DNA from 4 places in the Caballeronia sp. NCF2 genome. Region 3 is predicted to be linked to each of the others. Evidence: predicted binding sites of a transcription regulator. Region 3 holds the regulator's gene; each other region holds the start of a gene.

Region 1 (5,262 bases), on a different contig from region 3:
CGCGAGATAGTCGGGATTTCCGATTCCAGCACTTGCATGCGCGCGCCGAGCTTTATCAGCGCGATGGCACGCATGACCTGTGCAGCTTCCTCAGCGAGGCTCTTCGAAGGCGTGGTCGTGGTCATCTTCAGGCCGCCAGAAGGATGTCGTTAGCGACGGCCGACGCCGTCGCTTCGTTGCTGCGAGCCGCGAGGCCCGCGAGCATCGCATCCGTGCTCATGCGGAAGAAGCACAGCACTTGCGACGACGATGCAAGCTTCTGCGTCTGTTCCGGCGAGAGCTTCAGCAGCAAGTCCGCCATGTCCATCGAGAGACCCAGATGCGACTGGGCCGCTTCCCGATCGGATGCCAGAACGCGTCGGGCGAGCATGAGGTAAGACATGTTCAGTTCGCGGATAGCGTTGAGATCAGAGGTGGTGTTCATAGCGGCGGACCAGTGAGTAATTTCGACCTTGCTCGTCGCGCTAACAACGAAGGGCGAACGAATTGTCTGATTACAAATGGCACTTTGCAACAATTAGTTACACAGGGTAAACGTTTGCGAGAGACAGGCCGCCTTTTCGCAATCGTTAGCGGAGGGTGAAATTCGTTTTGCCGAATGGGCGCTTTGCTACGATAAGTTCTTGGCCGCGGCCGCCATCTCGAATTTTGTTCCAACATTGGCAATTGGACGAGCGGCTACCACCTTCCTCGCGGCGGGAAAACCGATCGTCGGATAAAGTAAGTCCTACCGATTCGGCAATTTAGACTGACGTTTTCCTGCGACACGGTTACTCGCGTTGAAAAGCGTTACTCCGCTCCCCGGCTACCAAACGCCGCTCCTTCCTGTAGACTACTGTACAAATATACAGTGCGGGGTTCGACATGGGAGCGATAGCCCTCGTAGATATTCATCCAAGTTTGTGGCGAGGCTCGCAGCTGGCCTCTGCTCGCGTGAACGTCGTGCCGTGTGGATCTGAGACGCTCGCGGCAGAACTCCCAGGTGGCGGTTGGCCCAAGGGCGCACTGACCGACCTGCTGGTGCAGCAGCCGGGTGTAGGTGAGATGCGATTGCTGCTGCCGGCGCTGAAGGCTGTCGCCCAACGGCGCATTGCTTTCCTGCAGCCGCCTCATCGCTTTCAACCCGAAGCAGCGGCGTACTGGGACCTGCCTGAGACGTCTATCAACGTCGTGCGCGCCCAGAAGACCGCCGATGCACTTTGGGCGGGCGAGCAGATCCTTCGCGCGGGTACGTTCGGCGCGTTGCTCTTCTGGCAAATGCACGTCCGGCCCGAAGCCCTACGCCGCCTGCACCTTGCCGCCCAAACGAGCGAGTCGCTGTTCTTCATGGTCCGGCCGTTGGCTGCCGCGAGCGACACCTCGCCTGCCCCGCTTCGCATTGCTGTGCGCCCTGCGCGCGACAGCGTTTCATTGGAATTCGTCAAGCGCCGAGGGCCAGCGCGTGACGAGCCGCTTGTCGTTGGACTGACCCATTCGCCTATCCTGTTGAATCGCCATGCAAGTGTGGATCGGCGTGTATCTGCCGCACCTCAGCCGAGAAGTCTTCCAGCCGAGCTGGTCGTCCACGAGTGAGACGACTTCCGGCCTGGTCGTGCTCGATCACGAGCGTGTCGTCGCGCTCGATCAGGCAGCGCACGAGGCAGGCGTTCGCGTAGGCATGCGCAAAGGCGGCGTTCTCACGCTCGCGCCCGATGCGCGCATTCACGACAAAGACGAACTGAAGGAGCAGCAGGCCGTCGCGGACGTGGCCACCGCCCTCATGCAGTTCAGTCCGCAAGTGTCGATCGCTGAGGAGCAGACGGTCATGGTCGACGTGTCGGCGAGCTTGCGGTTATTCGGTGGCGTTCGCGCGCTCAGACGAGCAATCCGCGACTCGCTCGCCGCCTTCGGCTTCACGGTGCGGATGAGCGTCGCGCCCACCGGCCAGAGCGCATGGCTCATGGCCCGCTACCGCGGCGGCCGCCGACTTTCCATTCGCTCGCTGATGCGTCAATTGCCGCGCTTGCCCGCCCTGCTGGTGTTGGAAGCGCGACGCTACGCAGACTGGTTCGACGGCCTCGGATGCACGAGCGTCGCGGACCTGCGGCGCTTGCCGCGCGCCGGTCTGAAAAAGCGCTGCGGCACGGCGCTACTGGATACGCTCGATCGCGCCGTTGGGGATGCACCCGAACTCTACGAATGGGTCCAGACGCCGCCGTCCTTCAACGCACGTATCGAATTGCCCGATCGCGTCGAGCATGCGGAAGCCGTCCTTTTTGTCGCTCGGCGGCTTATCGTGCAATTGACCGGTTGGCTCGCCAGCAAGCAACTGGCGCTGACGCGCTTCTCGATCGAACTAGAACATGAGCGCGGGCGCGCGGCGTTGCCGCCAACGACGATTGAGGTGGCGCTCGCGGAACCAACTTGGCACGAGGAACACCTGACGCGCTTGCTCAAAGAACGACTCGGACGCGTCGAGTTGGCGGCCGCGGTCATCGCCGTGCGTCTCGAAGTCAACGACGTCGAAGCCGCCGAGCCGCCGTCCGACACGCTGTTCCCCGAGCCAGGCGGCAGCGCCGCCGATCATAACCGGTTGATGGAGCTGCTCGTCGCGCGTCTTGGACATGAGAACGTCTTGTGCGCCGCACCAGTGGCCGACCATCGGCCCGAGATCGTCTCGAACTGGGTTCCGGTGACGAGCGACGTCAAAGGCTGTGCCCTGCCCGGCGATCAGCCGCGCCCCTCGTGGTTGCTTGAGACGCCGATTCAGTTAATGACGCGCCAGCACCGCCCGTTCTACGGTAGTCCGTTGCGAACGGTATCGCCCGGTGAGCGCGTCGAAGCGGGATGGTGGGGTGGCGAGCTCGTCACGCGTGATTACTTTGTCGCGGAAGCCGACGATCACACCTGCTACTGGATCTACCGGGAGCGCGTCGGCAGCCGCGCCGAAGAAGATCCTCGATGGTTTCTGCACGGCCTCTTCGGGTGAAGCGATGGACGTGTACACCTCCATGCTGCCCGGCTACGCCGAGTTGCAGTGCTTCTCCAACTTCACGTTTCTGCGCGGCGCCTCGCATTCGGAAGAACTGATTCTGCGCGCCGAGCAGCTCGGCTATCTTGCGATCGCCATCACTGACGAATGCTCGCTCGCGGGCATCGTGCGCGCGCACGTTGCCGCGAAGGAAGCAAATATCCGGCTCATCGTCGGCGCGCATTTCCAGTTGACGAATGCCGACGGCAGGCCTGCCCTCGCCTTCACGGCGCTGGCCTTGAACCGCAATGGCTATGGGAATCTGTCGGAACTGATCACGCTTGCACGCACGCGCACGTCGAAGGGCACCTACCTCCTAACCCCCAACGATCTCGCGCGGCCGGAAGCGCCGTATGAACACCTGAAGGGTCTGCCGGACTGTCTCGTGATCCTCTCGCCCGAGTATCCGGCGAAGGAGGAACGACTCGATGCGCAGATGGAATGGCTAGCGCGGACGTTTGAGGGCCGCTGCTGGGCGGCGCTGACGCTCCACGCCCGCGCGATGGACGATATTCACCGCGGCATCGTCGAGTACGTCGCAGATCAACATAGCGTTCCGGTCGTCGCGACCGGCAAGGTCACCATGCACGTGCGGTCGCGCAAGCCGCTGCACGATACGTTGACAGCCGTGCGCTTGAACCGGTCGATTGCCGAATGCGGGTTTGAGCTCGCGCAGAACGCCGAGCAGCACTTGCGCGCCCGCCTGCGGCTCGCGAATCTCTACCCCGAGCGGGCGCTGGCCGAGACGTTGACGATCGCCAATCGCTGCACGTTTTCGTTGGATGAACTGCGGTACGAGTATCCGGACGAACTGATCCCAGAAGGCACGACGCCGACCGCCTACCTGCGACAGGAAACGTACATCGGCGGGCATCGACGCTTTCCACAGGGTATCCCGCACAAGGTGCAGACGCAGATCGAGCACGAACTCGCGCTCATCGCCGAGCTTCGGTACGAGCCGTACTTTCTGACCGTGTACGACCTTGTGCGCTTCGCACGCAACGAGGGAATTCTGTGTCAGGGACGCGGGTCAGCGGCGAACTCTGCGGTCTGCTACTGCCTGGGCGTCACGGAAGTCGACCCCGCACGCAGCTCCATGCTGTTCGAGCGCTTCATTTCGAAGGAGCGCGGCGAGCCGCCCGACATCGACGTGGACTTCGAGCACCAGAGGCGCGAAGAAGTGATCCAGTACATCTATCGCAAGTACACGCGCACCCGCGCGGCGCTCGCGGCCGCCGTCACGACCTACCGTCCGAAGTCTGCATTGCGGGATTCCGGAAAAGCGCTGGGCGTCGATCCGATCATCGTCGACAAGGTAGCCAAGTCGCACCACTGGTTTGATTCCAGCGCTGACCTGCTCAATCGTTTCGTTGAATCCGGCCTCGACACGTCGACGCCGATCATCCAGCAGTGGGCGAGCCTCGCGTCGCAACTGCTGAACTTTCCGCGTCACCTGTCGCAGCACACGGGCGGCTTCGTCATTGCGCGCGGCAAGCTCTCGCGGCTCGTTCCCATCGAAAACGCCGCGATGGTCGATCGCAGCGTGATTCAGTGGGATAAGGATGACCTCGAGGCGCTTGGGCTTCTGAAGATCGACGTGCTCGCACTCGGCATGCTGTCAGCAATCCGGCGCACGCTGGACCTGATTTCCAAGCAGCGCGGCGAGCCATTTGAATTGCAGGACATTCCGGCAGAAGACGCGAAGACATACGAGATGATCTGCCGCGCTGATACCGTCGGTGTGTTCCAAATCGAATCCCGTGCTCAGATGAGCATGTTGCCGCGCCTGCAGCCGCGCCAGTTCTATGACCTCGTGATCGAGGTCGCGATCGTGCGGCCGGGCCCGGTGCAAGGCGGCATGGTGCATCCGTACTTGCGTCGGCGGCAAGGACTGGAAGCTGTGTCGTTCCCCTCACCCGAGATGGAAACGGCGCTCGCTCGCACGCTGGGCGTGCCGATCTTTCAGGAGCAGGTGATGCAGGTCGCGATGCTCGCGGCAGGCTTCACCGCCGGCGAGGCCGACCAGCTTCGTCGCGCAATGGCCGCGTGGAAACGAAAAGGCGGCCTGCAGCACTATTACGACCGCATCGTGAGCGGCATGCTCGATCGTGGTTACGACCGCGAGTTCGCTGAATCGATCTTCGCGCAGATCCAAGGCTTCGGCGAATACGGCTTTCCGGAAAGCCACGCGGCGAGTTTCGCTCTCCTCGTCTATGCGAGCTGCTGGCTCAAGTGCCATGAACCGGCGGCGT
Region 2 (5,262 bases), on a different contig from region 3:
GGCGGGTATAGACCGTCGCGTAGATCACGCCGAGCACGTTCGGATTGCCGAGCGTCGCGTCGAGCACGCGCGCCTCGATCTCCGCATTGCCGTGCGTCGAATAGACGGCGAGCATGCGCCCGTTGGCGAAGGCCGCGTCCCGCGCGCCGTCGATGCTTACGACCGGATGTGGGCTCGTCGAAATTTCGTCGGCGAGATAGACGATCAGATTGCGCTCGCGCTGGCTATCGAGCGCGGCGACCGGTTCGCGCTGCGTCATGCGATAGCCGAGATCTTGCGCGGCGCGCAGCACCTTGTCGCGCGTGGTGTCGGAGAACTTCGCGCCGCTTGCGTTGTTCAGCACGAGCGAGACCGTCGATTGCGAGACTCCGGTGAGCTTCGCGATGTCGGTCATCGTCGGGCGGCGTTGCGTGGATTTTTTCATTGTGCGTGCCGCGCCGGGCGGCTGAACTCTGCGCGAAACCTGTCTCGCGGGCCGGAGAAACTTGCCACTAATATTAGTGATGAACGACGCGGAAAGCACGTTTTTATTGGTCATTTCTGCTCAGGGTTTTCACTGGTTATTACTAATAATATTGACGAGCGGATTACACGCATGCGATTCTGTTTTCGGACTCGCAACGAGGAGAAAGTGCATGGGCAAGTACGATGAGAGCGCGCGAGACGCGCTCGCCGAAGCGTTCGAACGAGACGGCTTCGTCCTGCTGCGCGATCATTTCCCGCGCGCGACGATCGACGCATGGCGCGATGCGTTCGCGCCGCTTCTGCAACCGCACGTCGATGCAGCGCGCGAGGCGTCGGCGAGCGGCAATCGCGGACCGGGCCGCTATTACGTCACCCTGCCGTTCGAAGGCGAGTTCGCGGACCCGTCGGTCTTTTGCGATGAAGACATCGTCGGGATCGTCGAACGCGTGGCCGGGCGCGATCCGGTGATGTGCCAGCTCGCCACCGACACCCCGGTGCTCGGCTCCGAGTTCCAGGACTGGCATCGCGATACGCCGCCGCTCTTCGACGATGCGCCGGAAACGCCTTCGTTTCAGCTAGCGGTGAATTTCCCGCTCGTCGATGTCGATGACCGCAACGGTCCGCTCGAAACGACGCGTGGCACGCATCGCATGTCGCGCGATGAGGCGCTGGCCGGTCTCGAAGCAGGGCGCTTCCCCGCCGAGCGCGTGCCGATGAAAGTCGGCGACGTGATGATTCGCGATGTGCGCGGCCTGCATCGCGGTACGCCGAATCTCATCGGCGAGCCGCGTCCGATGGTCGTGATCGGCTACAGCCGCGCGTGGTATTTCCGGCCCGAGGTGCATATCGACGTGCCGCGCGACGTCTTCGCCGCGTTGCCTCCGCGCGCGCGGCGGCTGCTGCGCTTCAATCCTCAGGTGGAAACGACGGCGCGCACCTTCGACGAAAGCTATCGGCAGTTTGCATATTGAGCGCCGCGCCGTCCGATCCCCTCGTCGAACTGCGTCATGGCGCGCGGCGCGTGCTGCTTGCGCCGCACGTGGGCGGATCGATCGCGGCCTTCGACGAAACGCGCGACGGACGTACGATCGACTGGTTGCGTCCCGCGACGCCCGCCGCGCTGGCCGCACGCGATCCGCTCGGCATGGCGAGCTTTCCGCTCCTGCCGTACTGCAATCGCATCCGCGATGCGCGCTTCGTGTTCGACGGTGCGCTCATCGATCTTTCCGGCGACGGCAACGCCTTTGCGCACGCGCTGCACGGCAACGCGTGGCGCTTGCCGTGGCGTGTCGGCGATGTGTCGGACGCGCGCGCGCGTCTGCATTTTTTGCACGAACCCTCGCGCGATGCCGCGCGTCACTGGCCGTTCGCATACGAGGCGACGCAGGACATCGCGCTCGATGACCACACGCTAAGCGTGACGCTCTCCGCGCGCAACCTGTCCGATCGGCCGATGCCGTTCGGCATGGGACATCACCCGTACTATCCGCGCACGCGCAATACGCGCGTTCACGCACGCGTCGCGTCGATGTGGCACAGCACGCCCGATCTGCTGCCCACGCATGCGGGCGCGCATCCGTGCGTCGATGCGATGGCGTCGCAAGAAGGCATGCCCGCCGATGCCTTCGATCTCGACAACAACTTCGCCGGTTGGTCGCGCACGGCGACGATCGCGTGGCCCGACGAACGCCGCGCGGTCACGCTCAGCGCGCAAGCGCCGTTCGATGCCCTGGTGGTGTATGCACCGAAGTCGCATCCCGATTTGCTCTGCGTTGAGCCGGTGAGCAACGTGGCGGACTGGGTCAATCTCGATGTCGACCGCGCCGCGAAGGGCGGCGCGGTGCTGGAACCGGGCGAGTCGGTCAGCGCGACATTCGCCTGGACGACTCACACGGAATAAGGCGTCGCGCCTACTGACCGAAGAAAACGTTGCAGTTCGCCGGGCTGCAGTCGCTATCGCGATGTCCGCTCGCGGAGGCGGGCTTCATGCCGCCATACGCGGAGTCGCCGCCGGAGGCTTGTTGCGGCGTCGCGGCGGTTTGCGTCTGAGATTCATCGGGCATGGCCTGCGACATGTACATCGGGCGCATCGTCTGGACGAGTTGCTGCGCATCGGCGGGCATGCCTTGCGCGTGCGCGACACCGATTCCTGACACGACCGCGCATGCTGCCATCATCGCGAGAAATTTCGGGTTGATCTTTGCCTTCATGTTCCAGCTCCTTGAAACGAATGCACAAGCAGCCGGGAACGCGAGTCTCGGACTCCTTGCCGCTTTGCCGATGGACGGATGAATGGATCGAGCGCGGGCTCGCTTCGTCCGACGCGACAAATGACGACGCACCGGGCGCGACGAATGGCGCTCGGGGATTACCTTACGGCGATGGGAAGGCGCGAGAAATCCCTATCTGGCAGGGATACCTTGGTGGGGATAGGCGTGCGGGTTTAAAGAAGAAGCACGAAAAACGCGCCCGGACTTGCGAAAGTCCGGGCGCGCCGAAACGTGGAAACTCAATACGTTTATTCCGACTTGCCGGAGGTGCCGCTCGACATGTTCGATCCCGAGCTGCCCTTCTTGTGCATCTTGCTGCTGCCCTTGGACGAATCCATCGTGTTCGAGCCCGATGCGCCCGACGTCGAGCCGGTTACACCGTTGCTGTTCGGCGTGCCCATTCCGGTGCCGCCCTGACCGGCCCCGTTGCCGCCCGCCGTGCCGCCACCCGCGCCGCCGCCGCCGGCACCGCCGCCCGCGCCTTGCGCGAATGCCGCGCCCGACAAGCCCAGAATCATGGCCGACACAATCAAACTTCTCTTGGCGTTCTTCATGGTTTCCTCCCGTTGATCAATGATCTCGATGCGCGCCGCCTTGCGCAAAGCTGCGGCGTCGCCGATTACATTGCGCAATCACCGTGCCGCGGGAAGAAATCGAATTGTCATGCAGTCGCCTCGTCACACCACTCGATGGCCCACGCCCGCGCGCAATGGACGGCATCCGACTCGCTCGCGAACGCATCCAGCTCGCCGGATTCGAATACTTCCGCATGCGCGGTGCGCTCGTCCGCCGGACGCGTGATGCGTGCGTGCGCGTAGTAGCTGCCGTCTTCGTCGTGATGGGCGGTGCAGTCGATGTGAAACGTCTTGTAGTCGAATCGCATGAAAGGCTCCGAAAGAGATTGCGAGGGCAGGCGCGAAGCGTGCGATGCCGTGATTACCTTTGACTCCGCGCCTCTCGTGAGGTACTGTATAAACATACAGTACCATAATCAAGATGGATCTCTCCGAAAAGCTCGAAATTCTCGCCGACGCCGCCAAATACGACGCGTCGTGTGCGAGCGGCGGCGCGCCCAAACGCGAGTCGCGCGGCATCGATGGCCTCGGCGCGAGCACCGGCTCCGGCATCTGCCATAGCTTCACGCCCGACGGGCGCTGCGTCTCGCTGCTCAAGATTTTGCTGACGAACTTTTGTCTGTACGACTGCCGGTACTGCATCAATCGCCGGTCCAGTAACGTGCCGCGTGCGCGCTTCACGCCGGAAGAAGTCGTTACGCTCACGCTGGATTTCTACCGTCGCAATTACATCGACGGGTTGTTTCTCAGTTCCGGAGTGATTCGTTCGTCGAACTACACGATGGAGCAGCTCGTTCTCGTCGCGAAATTGCTGCGTGAGCAGCACGGATTTCGCGGCTACATCCATCTGAAGACGATTCCCGATGCCGATCCAGAACTCATCGCGCAAGCGGGACGCTATGCCGACCGTCTGAGCGTAAACATCGAATTGCCGACGGAAATCAGCCTCGAGCGGCTCGCGCCGGAAAAGAGCGGCCGCACGATCAAGCTGGCGATGGGCAACATCCGCGTCGCGCGCGAGGAATCGGAAGCGGAGCCGCGCGCGCCGAAGTTCGCGCCGGCGGGGCAGAGCACGCAGATGATCGTCGGCGCCGATGAAACCGACGACCGCACGATCCTCGGCACCGCCGAAACGCTGTACGGCTCTTATCAGCTAAAGCGCGTGTATTACTCGGCGTTCAGCCCGATTCCTGACAGCCCCTCGGGCGTGCCGTCGAAAGCGCCGCCGCTCTTGCGCGAGCATCGGCTGTATCAGGCGGATTTTCTGATGCGCGGCTACGGTTTCGCCGCCGCCGAACTGCTCGGCGATGCCGGCAACCTTCCGCTCGATGTCGATCCGAAACTCGCGTGGGCGCTTGCGCATCGCGAGCGCTTTCCCGTCGATCTGAACGCCGCGCCCGCGCGCATGATCGCGCGCGTGCCGGGCATCGGCATGCGCAACGCGAAGCGCATCGTGGAGTTGCGGCGCGAGCGGCGCGTGCGCTATCACGATCTCGTGCGGCTGCGCTGCGGCATGGACAAGGTGAAGCCGTTCGTCGTCACGGCGGATTACCGGCCGCCGCTCGACGAAGCGCCTTCGGACAGTCTGCGGCGCGCGCTCGCGACCGGCCCGGTGCAGCTCTCGCTGATCTGATGCACGTCATCGCCATCGACGACGAATTCGACGCCTGGCGCGTCGCCGCGCTCGATGCGCTCGCGCAAAAGCTCCCGCCCGAATCGATCGACTGGCGTACGGCTCAGGCGGAGCCGGCGTTGTTCAACGAGTCGGCGCGATCGGCAAAAGCGGCGAAGGCAGCGGATGCGCCGCCTATCCGCGTGTCGCGCGAACTCGCATCGCTGCTGAAAGACGCCGCGCATTTTCGCGACGCGCGCCGCTGGAGCTTTTTATATCGCGTGCTGTGGCGCTGGGCGCAGGGCGACCGCTCGGTGGCATCGCCCGCCGATGAAGACGG
Region 3 (5,262 bases):
GGCAGCGCGAACGGCAGATCGACCATCGCATCGACGATGCGCTTGAACGGGAACGTGTAGCGCACGAGCACCCACGCGACGAGAAAACCGAACACCGCGTTGATGAGCGCGCCGCCGAGCGCCGCACCGAACGTCAGCCGATACGATGCGAGCACGCGCGGCGACGTCACCGCGCGCACGAACTGCGCCCAGTCGAGCGTCGCCGTCTTAGCGAAGGTGGCGGCAAGCGGAATCAGCACCACGAGGCTCAGATAAGCCACCGTGATGCCGAGTGTCAGGCCGAAACCGGGTAGCGCGCTCGGTTTCCTGAATGTGAGAGTCGTCATCCTTGAATCATCCTTTTTGCGCGCGGGGTGGGCGCGCGTTGCTGCTTCGGGCGCGCGGCGTCTTGAACGCGCCGCGTCGCCGGTTGACGCTTATTGCGGCTGATAGATCGAATCGAACACGCCGCCATCCGCGAAATGCGTCTTCTGCGCCTTGGTCCAGCCGCCGAAGGTGTCGTCGATGGTATAGAGCTTCAGCTTCGGAAACTGCTTCGTCAGATCGGCGGGCACCTTGTCCGAACGCGGCCGATAGAAATTGCGCGCGGCGATCTGCTGCCCTTCGTCGCTATACAGATACTTGAGATACGCTTCGGCGAGCTTGCGCGTGCCGTGTTTGTCGACGACCTTGTCGACCACCGCGACCGGCGGCTCCGCCAGAATGCTCACGGACGGCACCACGATCTCGAACTTGTCCGGACCGAATTCCTTCAGGGACAGGAACGCCTCGTTTTCCCACGCGATGAGCACGTCGCCCTGACCGCGCTGCACGAAGCTCGTCGTCGCGCCGCGCGCGCCGGAATCCAGCACGCCGGCGTTCTTGTAGAGCTTCGTCACGAACTCCTTGGCGGTCTGCTCGTTGCCGCCCGGCTTGTGCTGCGCGTACGCCCACGCCGCGAGGTAGTTCCAGCGCGCGCCGCCCGATGTCTTCGGATTCGGCGTGACGATCGACACGCCCGGCTTCGTCAGATCGTCCCAGTCCTTGATGTGCTTCGGATTGCCCTTGCGCACGAGAAACACGATCGTCGACGTGTACGGCGATGCGTTGTCCGGCAGGCGCTTCTGCCAGTCCGCGCCGACGAGTCCCTTGCCCGCGAGCGCGTCGATGTCATAAGCGAGTGCGAGCGTAACGACGTCCGCCTGCAGTCCGTCGATGACCGCGCGCGCCTGGCCGCCCGACCCGCCATGCGACTGCTTGAAGGTTACGGTCTCGCCCGTCTCCGCCTTCCACTTTTTCGCGAAAGCCTGATTGAAGTCCTGATACAGCTCGCGAGTCGGGTCGTAGGAAACGTTCAGAAACGACGTATCCGCCTGCGCCGGCGCCGTCATGATCAAACCCGCCGCGCCGAGCGTCGCCGCAGCAAGAAGCCGTCGCAATCCCGTGTTGATGCTTTGCATTCCCCGTTCTCCGTCTTATCGAATTGACGGAATCAGTCTAACGAGGCCTCTATATGATTGAAAATAATCGTTATTCACTTTTTTATACGTAAAACTGCTAAGAACGATATTCCTGGATGGAAGAAGCGCCGGCGGGCGCGATCCGACGGTGCGGAGGCTTCGTGGCCGCGAACTTAAAGTAAAGCTTGAAAAGCGCCAAATACTGTATAAAAATACAGTCACCTGTCCATTCATACAGTGCATCAGGGGCTCGAGCCAGTGACCAAAACATCAAAACTTACCGCGCGGCAGCAGCAGGTGTTCGAACTCATCCAGCGCGCGATCGACCGCACGGGCTTTCCGCCCACGCGCGCCGAGATCGCGGCGGAGCTCGGCTTCAGTTCGGCCAATTCCGCCGAGGAGCACCTCAGGGCGCTGGCCCGCAAGGGCGTCATCGAGCTGGCGGCGGGTTCGTCGCGCGGCATCCGGCTGCTCGGCGATGCATCTCGCATCGATCGGTCCGAGGAGCTGCCGCATCAGTTCACGCTGCCGCATCAGAGCATCATGCAATTGTCTCTGCCGCTCGTCGGCCGGGTCGCGGCGGGGAGTCCTATCCTCGCGCAAGAGCACATCTCGCAGCACTATGCGTGCGACCCCGCGCTCTTCTCCAGCAAGCCGGACTATCTGTTGAAGGTGCGCGGCCTCTCGATGCGCGACGCAGGCATTCTCGACGGCGATCTTCTCGCCGTGCAAAAGCGCAACGAAGCGAAAGACGGACAGATCGTCGTCGCGCGTCTTGGCGACGACGTCACGGTCAAGCGCTGGAAACGGCGCGCGGACGGCGTCGAACTCATCGCCGAAAACCCCGAGTATGAAAACATCTTCGTGCGCGCCGGCAGCGGCGATTTCGCGCTTGAAGGCATTGCCGTCGGGCTGATCCGCTCCGGCGAATTCTGATGTTGGCCCGCGAACGGGCAAGGCACGAAAGTCGAAGCACATTACTTTCGCACCGAGACACGAAATGTCTCATTGACATCGCAAGATAGCCTCACCAACCGCTTTCGACACCTGATTCAGGCGTCTCACAACACAACAAGCATGACGGCCACCGCGCGCGGTGCGCCGCGGTGCGTCCTATCGTCTGGAGAGTCATCATGGAACGTTTTGCCCGTCTGCTGCCCTTCCGTCAATTCGGCCGCCTGCGCCATCTGCGCACGCTGATCGCCTGCGGCATGCCGCGCGCCGAAGCCACGCCCGATCTCTTCAACGAAATGCCCGCGTTGCCGTCCCGTCAGCCGGCCTTCGCTCGCGTTTCCCTCAACAGCACGGTGCACGCCGAGGCCGAGCAGCGCGCGCCAGTGCGCGTGTATCGCGGGCAATCGCGCGTGATTCTGGTGGGCAAGATCGACGAGGTTTCGCGCATGATCGACCGCTGCATCGCCGAGGAAAATGCCGGGCTGGCCGGCGGAATCCTCGCCTGAATGGAACGCCATCGCACGCACGACGTGAATTCACGGGATTTAACCGGCGCCCGCGCGGTCAATCCGTAATTCACGTTTTGCAAGAGGCTTGGCCCAAGCATGTCCCGCACTACCCGTTCTATTGTCGTTACGCTCGTCGTCCTGGTTATCGTCGCGGCGCTCGGTTTCGTTTACGCATCGCCTTACATCGCACTCGATCGCGTGAAGCGCGCGGCCGATGCCCGCGATGCGCAAACCGTCAACGAATACGTCGATTTTCCGGCGCTGCGCGCGAGCCTCAAGGACCAGATCGCGGCGCTGCTCACGCGTCGCGTGGATATTCAAAAGAGCGGGAATCCGCTCGCGATCATCGGTGCGATGATCGGCGCGGCGCTCGTCGGTCCGCTGGTGGATTCGTATGCCACACCGGACGGCGTCGCGGCGATTCTGAACGGCATCCCGCCGCGCGGCGATCCGGGCGAGCGTCCGCCGCAAGCTGGCGACGGCGCACCAGCGAATGGGGGGAATGGGCCCGCGTCCGGCGTCACGACCGCACGGCAGCCGCCGAAAGAGCCACCGCAGACGACGGCGGGTTATCGAAGCCTGAACACGTTCGTCGTCACGTATCAACACGGCGCCGGCGATGCGCGATACTCCGCGATCTTCCACCGCAACGGGCTCGTGTCGTGGAAGCTCGTCGCGGTCGATCTCAACGGTTGACGCGTCAAGCGTCGCGGCTCACGCTTCGCACCGCATCACGCCCCGGCTTCGGCCTTGACGGGCTTCGCCGCGTACGCCGCTTCGTCTTCCGCTTCGGCCGATTCACCGGCCTGACAGACGGCAACCAGGATGCTGCACTTCACGCGATCCAGCAGCGGCGTGTTGCCCGCGCCCATCCACCAGCGCGCGAGGCCGCTGCGGCAGCGATGCCCGACGACGACGAGATCGACCTGAAGGCTGTCGGCGAGCGCCGCGATTTCGTCGATCGGATGGCCGAACGCGAAATGTCCCTGTGCCTGAAGGCCACGCTCGCGCAGCCATTCGACGCCCTCTTGCAGGATGTCGCGCGCGGCCTCTTCGAAGCGTCCGCAGGCCATGTCGGTTAGCAGTCCGGCGCTCTGCGCGATGCTCGAGCGCATATCCACCACCGCGAGCACATGCGTCTCCGCATTCAGGTCGAGCGCGAGATTGGCGCCCTGACGCAGTGCCTTGCGGCCTTCTCTGGAGCCGTCGTAGCACAGCAGGATTTTTCGGTAGCTCTCCATCTTGACCTCCCTGGCCAACGTGCCGTTGAGCGCGGCTTGCCCGCGGCGTTGATTCATCATCGTGCGTCGTCCCATGGGAGACAACGCTGGAAAACGCTTACCGGCGCGAACACGCTAGCTCGCACCGTGCCAGAACCACAAAAACGTCGACGGACAAGCCTCTGGCACTTTCGGCCGGAACCGGTTCGACGCGCCCCGCACGGGTTTGACACGCCCGCGCAGCATGCGGTTGCACGCCAAGCGCCGCCTTGGTGCAATGGATTACACTAGCCCGCTGGATTTCCCTCATCCGGCTTTCCCTGCGCACAGATGCATGACTGATCAATCTTTGCAACAAAGCGCTACACGCGACGCCGATGGAAACCGCGCACCCGCCATCGAATTCAGCGAAGTAAGGAAGCACTACGGCGAGCGCACGGTCGTCGACGGCCTGTCGTTCGATGTGCGGCCCGGCGAATGCTTCGGACTGCTCGGACCGAACGGCGCGGGCAAGACGACGACGCTCAAGATGCTGCTCGGCATCACTTCGCCCGATAGCGGCGCGATCCGTCTCGTCGGCGAGCCGGTGCCCGCGCGCGCCCGATTCGCCCGCGAGCGCGTGGGCGTCGTACCGCAGTTCGACAATCTCGATCCCGATTTCACTGTCCGCGAAAATCTGACGGTGTTCGGCCGCTACTTCGGCCTGACGGGCGCGCGCATGGATGCGCTCGTGCCGTCGCTCCTGGAGTTCGCGCGGCTGGAGAGCAAGGCCGATGCGCGCGTCGGCGAGTTGTCGGGCGGCATGAAGCGGCGTCTCACGCTCGCGCGCGCGCTCGTCAACGATCCCGATGTGCTCGTGATGGACGAACCGACCACCGGGCTCGATCCGCAAGCGCGGCATCTGATCTGGGAGCGTCTGCGCTCGCTGCTTGCGCGCGGCAAGACCATTCTGCTGACGACGCATTTCATGGAAGAAGCCGAGCGTCTCTGCGATCGCCTGTGCGTGATCGAGGAGGGCCGCAAGATCGCCGAAGGACGGCCGCGCGAGCTGATCGAATCGGTGATCGGCTCGGACGTGATCGAAATCTACGGACCCGATCCGCAAGCGCTCGCCGCCGAGCTTGCGCCGCTCGTCGCGCG
Region 4 (5,262 bases), on a different contig from region 3:
GCCGCGCTCGCGCTCAGGGTTTGTCCCGGGCAGGAAAAACCCGCTGAAGACTGACGCGGACAAGCGTTCCGGCGAGTCGCGGGCTGTCCTGATACACGTGATCCTCGATGGCGAGCGCGCCGCCGTGCATCGCCGCGATCTCCTTGACGATGGCAAGACCGAGTCCGCTGCCGTCGCCGTCGCGCCCGAGAATGCGATAGAAGCGCTCGACCACGCGCTCGCGCTCCGCCGCCGGAATGCCGAGTCCCGTGTCTTCCACTTCCAGATGCACGAGATCGAGATCGTCGTCGTCGGTCCGCACGCGTACGGTGATGCGCCCGCCCGCCGGCGTGTAGCGGATCGCGTTGTCGATCAGGTTCGACAGCATCTCGCGCAGCATCACGACATTGCCTTCCACTTCGACCGCAAACGGCGGCTCCTCATAACCGAGATCCATGCGTTTCGCGAGCGCCGCCTGAACCCAGTCGCGCACCGCGAGCCGCGCGAGATCGGTCAGGACGATGCGCGTGAATATCTGCCCCGTCGCGCGATTCTCGGCGCGCGCGAGCGCGAGCAATTGCGTGACGAGACGCGCGGCATGCTCGGAACTCATCGCGATCTGTTCTAGCGAGCGCTGCACTTCCGTCGAGACGTCCTGGCGCATCGCGAGTTCCGCCTGCATGCGCAGGCCCGCGAGCGGCGTTTTCATCTGATGCGCGGCATCGGCGATGAAGCGCTTCTGGAACTCCATGTTCTGTTCGAGGCGCGTGAGCAGGTCGTTGAACGACGCGACGAGCGGCGCGATCTCCGGCGGCGCGCTGCCGGCCTGCAGCGGCGACAGATCGTCGGGGCGGCGCGCGCGGATGTTCGACTGCAGCGCGTGCAGCGGCGCGAGCCCGCGCGAAAGCCCGAACCATACGAGGATGATCGCGAGCGGCAGGATCACGAACTGCGGCAGGATCACGCCCTTGATGATGTCGTTGGCGAGCTGGCTGCGTTTGTCGAGCGTCTCCGCGACCTGCACGAGCACCGGCTGCGCGCTGTGCGGATCGCGCCCGGGCGCGAGGCCGGGCAGATCGACCGTCGTGTATGCGACGCGGATATCGTTGCCGCGCAGCACATCGTCGCGAAACTCGACGATGCCCGGCTGCGGACGATCGTCGTCGTGCGGCAAGGGCATGTCGCGATCGCCGCCGACGAGTTCGCCGCGCGTGCCGAGCACCTGGAAAAACACGCTGTCGACGTTATCGGCGCGCAGGAAATCGCGCGTCGCGTCGGGCAGGCGGAGTTCCGCGACGCCGTTTACCGGCTGAATCTGGCGCGCGAGCACGTAGGCGTCGGCTTCGAGCGCGCGGTCGAACGGCCCGTTCGCGATCGATTTCGCGACCAGATACGTCACCGCGATGCTCATCGGCCAGAGCAGCAGCAGCGGCGCGAGCATCCAGTCGAGAATCTCGCCGAAGAGCGAGCGTGGATGCGTTTCGGCGTCGGGCTCGAGCTCGTCGGGCGGCGCGAACGGATTCGCGTAGCGCGCGTCGCGCAGCGCGTCGGAGTCGTCGTTCGCTTGTGCGTTTCGCTGAGTTTCGTGGGAAACGGGCGACGCCATGCGGCCTACTTATAGTGATGGCCGGCGGACTCGCCGGCGTGCGGCCCGCCCGCGCCGTTCGTCGTGGCGGCCGCTTTCTCCAGCGTGTAACCGAGACCGCGTACCGTGATGATCTTCGCGCCGCTCGGCTCGATCTTCTTCCGTAGCCGATGCACGTAGACCTCGATCGCGTTATTGCTGACTTCCTCGCCCCACTCGCACAGGTGATTGACGAGCTGCTCCTTCGATACGAGCCGGCCGGTTCGCTGCAGCAGCACTTCGAGCACGCCGAGCTCGCGCGCCGAAAGATCGATGACCTGATCGCCGATGGTCGCAATGCGCCCGATCTGATCGAAGGCGAGCGAGCCGTGCCGGACGACGGTCGGACCGCCGCCCGCGCCGCGGCGCGTGAGCGCACGGACGCGCGCTTCGAGTTCGTTGAGCGCGAAGGGCTTCGCCATGTAATCGTCCGCGCCGAGATCGAGACCTTTCACGCGCTCGTCGACGGAATCGGCGGCGGTGAGGATCAGCACGGGCATCTGCGAATTGCGCGCGCGCAGGCGGCGCAGCACCTCGAGACCGGGCATCAGCGGCAGGCCGAGATCGAGGATCAGCAGGTCGAAAGTTTGCAGGGAAAGGGCGGTGTCCGCTTCGACGCCATGCTTCACATGGTCGACGGCGTATCCCGATTGGCGGAGTGATCGGACGAGCCCGTCCGCGAGTATGCTGTCGTCTTCGGCAATGAGGATTCGCATCGTCGTGTGCGCCTTTGTACGCCATGCATGCGCGATGAAGCGCATCGGCATTGCCGGCACCGTGTGTCGCCCGGCGCGGCGGTCTCCAGGTGTTCGTGGTTCTTGCGTGCTTGGGCGACGTGGAAAAAAAGCTGCGCCACGCCGCGACAGGCTTGCAAAAACTACTGTTTTTTTATACAGTGTCTGCGTGAGTGGGAAGGGCGGTTTCGTATGCTCGATCGAGCGGCGAAAAACCCCGTGAACACTGCCTCAGACGCCGTTCATCATAGCAAAGGACGATTCATGGAAGAAAGCAAGAAAGGCCCGGCTGGCATGACTGCGGAGAAGAGCAAGGCCCTGGCCGCCGCGCTCTCGCAGATCGAAAAGCAATTCGGCAAAGGGTCGATCATGCGGCTCGGCGCAGGTGAGGCGGTCGAAGACATTCAAGTGGTTTCCACCGGTTCGCTCGGGCTGGACATCGCGCTCGGCGTCGGCGGCTTGCCGCGCGGTCGTGTCGTGGAAATCTACGGTCCGGAGTCGTCGGGTAAAACCACGCTCACGCTGCAGGTGATCGCGGAGATGCAGAAGCTCGGCGGCACAGCGGCGTTCATCGACGCGGAACACGCGCTCGACGTGCAGTACGCCGGCAAGCTCGGCGTGAACGTGCCCGAACTGCTGATCTCGCAGCCGGACACGGGCGAGCAGGCGCTCGAAATCGCGGACGCGCTGGTGCGCTCCGGCTCCATCGACATGATCGTGATCGACTCGGTCGCGGCGCTCGTGCCGAAGGCGGAAATCGAAGGCGAAATGGGCGACTCGCTGCCGGGTCTGCAAGCGCGTCTGATGTCGCAGGCGCTGCGCAAGCTCACCGGCACGATCAAGCGCACGAACTGCCTCGTCATCTTCATCAACCAGATCCGCATGAAGATCGGCGTGATGTTCGGCAACCCGGAAACCACCACGGGCGGCAACGCGCTCAAGTTCTACTCGTCGGTGCGTCTGGATATCCGCCGTATCGGTTCGATCAAGAAGAACGACGAAGTCATCGGCAACGAGACGCGCGTGAAGGTTGTGAAGAACAAGGTCTCGCCGCCGTTCCGCGAAGCCATCTTCGACATTCTTTATGGCGAAGGCATTTCGCGTCAGGGTGAAATCATCGATCTGGGCGTGCAGGCGAAGCTGGTCGACAAGGCGGGCGCCTGGTACAGCTACAACGGCGATCGCATCGGTCAGGGCAAGGACAACGCGCGGGAATTCCTGCGCGAAAATCCGGACATCGCGCGCGAGATCGAGAACAAGATCCGCGAATCGCTGGGCGTCGCTGCATTGGGCGAAGCTGTCGTCGCAAGCGCCGCAGCGGCCGACGACGAGTAAGCATCGAGCCTGAAGGAAGATGCAGACGCGCCGGCTCGGATCCAAGGCAGACCCGGCGGATAACGGAACCGGCGACGATTCCGATTCCGTCGATCGCTACGAGCGAAGCAGCGAGCGGCGCGGTGCATCGTCGAAGTCAGGCGGCTTCAGGCGCAGCAACAAGGAACGCGCCGGCGCGAAGTCATTCGCGTCGGCGCATCGCGTTTTCGAGCCTGTTAAAAGGGATGAAAGCAGCGTAGACGCGAATGATCGCGCGGCCCGCCTGGAACAAGCTCGCGCCTTACTGAAGCAGGCGACAGCGCAGCCGAAGGCGCCTGCCGCCGATCGCAGCCCGCCGTCCGCTAACCCGCCGGACCCATTCGAAGACGCCGATCCATTCGAGCCCTTCGAACAATGCGTGCCTTCCGAGCCATCGCCAGCCGTTTCCGGCGAAACGGTTTATAGCCGCTCCAGCCAGCGCACCCGCAAGACATCGGCAAACGAAGTCAACAATCCCAAACGTCCGCAACGCTCGTTGAAGGGCCGCGCGCTCGCGTTCCTGTCGCGTCGCGAGTACAGCCGCGCGGAGTTGTCGCGCAAGCTGCGTCCGTACGTCGAAGAAGCCGCTCCGCTCGAATCCCTGTTGGACAGTCTCGAGCGCGATGGCTGGCTGTCGAACGAGCGCTTCGTCGAGAGCGTCGTGCATCGGCGGGCGTCGCGCATGGGCGGCAGCAGGATCATCAGCGAGCTGAAGCGGCATGCCGTCGGCGAAACGCTCATCAGCGAAACCGCCGACAAGCTCGCGCAGTCCGAAACCGCGCGCGCCAGGGCGGTGTGGGAAAAGAAATACGGCGTGCCGCCGGAGACGCCCGCCGAGCGCGCCAAGCAGGCGCGCTTTCTGGCTGCGCGCGGTTTTTCGAGCGGTACGATCGGCAAGATATTGAAGGGCGGTGACGAAGATTGGAGCGAGGAAATCGTCGACGACTGAGCGCCCGTTCGGCTTGATCCGCACGCGCGTTCCATTCGTCAGGCACATGCCCGGCTCGAAATACCCGATATGCTAAAATTCCACGGTTTTCCCCGTACCGGCTCACTCCAGCATGCCTCTCTCGCCTCCCGCTCCCCGACAATTGCGTCATAGCCGCGCGATTCGAGTGGAAGCGTTCGAACGCGACGACGGCCTGTGGGATATCGAAGCCTGTCTAACCGATGAGAAGCCGCGCGACTTCCAGCTCGCGACGGGCGTCCGGCCGCACGGCCTGCCGATCCATGAACTCTGGCTGCGCATCACCATCGATCGCACACTCAGCATCGTCGACGTCGAAGCGTCGTCCGACTGGGCGCCGTATGGCGGTTTGTGCGCCGAGTCCAATGCGGTCTATCGCAAGCTCATCGGGCTCAATCTCCTCCAGAATTTTCGCCGCGAAGCCAACACGCTGCTGCGCGGCACTGCCGGCTGCACGCATCTCACCGAGTTGTGCGGGGTCTTGCCGACCGCAGCCATTCAGGCATTCGCGGGCGACGTCTGGAAGATCGAGGACGGCAATCCATTCAAGCAAGCCGACGCCAACGCGCAGCGCGACGAGCCGCCGTTTCAGCTCGGCCGATGCC

What was found. The regulator LexA, encoded in region 3, represses DNA repair genes until DNA is damaged. The targets are predictions, from matches to a motif close to ACTGTATNNNNATACAGT.
Region 1: imuA (translesion DNA synthesis-associated protein ImuA) is a predicted target of LexA. The motif match lies at 835-852, and genes of this name have one in related genera.
Region 2: NCS02_RS24850 (putative DNA modification/repair radical SAM protein) is a predicted target of LexA. The motif match lies at 3,702-3,719, and genes of this name have one in related genera.
Region 4: recA (recombinase RecA) is a predicted target of LexA. The motif match lies at 2,483-2,500, and genes of this name have one in related genera.

The regions. Positions count from the first base shown of each region.
Region 1 covers NZ_JALQDN010000080.1:17,677-22,938, reverse strand. The annotation lists gene flhC (flagellar transcriptional regulator FlhC) at 1-125, opposite strand, end outside; gene NCS02_RS31050 (flagellar transcriptional regulator FlhD) at 128-424, opposite strand; gene imuA (translesion DNA synthesis-associated protein ImuA) at 865-1,572, shown strand; gene NCS02_RS31040 (Y-family DNA polymerase) at 1,496-2,968, shown strand; gene NCS02_RS31035 (error-prone DNA polymerase) at 2,973-5,262, shown strand, end outside.
Region 2 covers NZ_JALQDN010000064.1:379,598-384,859, forward strand. The annotation lists gene NCS02_RS24820 (LacI family DNA-binding transcriptional regulator) at 1-424, opposite strand, end outside; gene NCS02_RS24825 (phytanoyl-CoA dioxygenase family protein) at 636-1,436, shown strand; gene NCS02_RS24830 (aldose 1-epimerase) at 1,433-2,365, shown strand; gene NCS02_RS24835 (hypothetical protein) at 2,376-2,675, opposite strand; gene NCS02_RS24840 (hypothetical protein) at 2,984-3,289, opposite strand; gene NCS02_RS24845 (hypothetical protein) at 3,397-3,618, opposite strand; gene NCS02_RS24850 (putative DNA modification/repair radical SAM protein) at 3,732-4,943, shown strand; gene NCS02_RS24855 (UdgX family uracil-DNA binding protein) at 4,943-5,262, shown strand, end outside.
Region 3 covers NZ_JALQDN010000011.1:14,190-19,451, reverse strand. The annotation lists gene cysT (sulfate ABC transporter permease subunit CysT) at 1-326, opposite strand, end outside; gene NCS02_RS06910 (sulfate ABC transporter substrate-binding protein) at 417-1,439, opposite strand; gene lexA (transcriptional repressor LexA) at 1,698-2,375, shown strand; gene NCS02_RS06900 (hypothetical protein) at 2,573-2,899, shown strand; gene NCS02_RS06895 (DUF2939 domain-containing protein) at 2,999-3,598, shown strand; gene NCS02_RS06890 (universal stress protein) at 3,634-4,143, opposite strand; gene nodI (nodulation factor ABC transporter ATP-binding protein NodI) at 4,457-5,262, shown strand, end outside.
Region 4 covers NZ_JALQDN010000002.1:134,274-139,535, forward strand. The annotation lists gene NCS02_RS02825 (sensor histidine kinase) at 14-1,585, opposite strand; gene NCS02_RS02830 (response regulator transcription factor) at 1,591-2,319, opposite strand; gene recA (recombinase RecA) at 2,602-3,672, shown strand; gene recX (recombination regulator RecX) at 3,692-4,639, shown strand; gene NCS02_RS02845 (DUF2889 domain-containing protein) at 4,752-5,262, shown strand, end outside.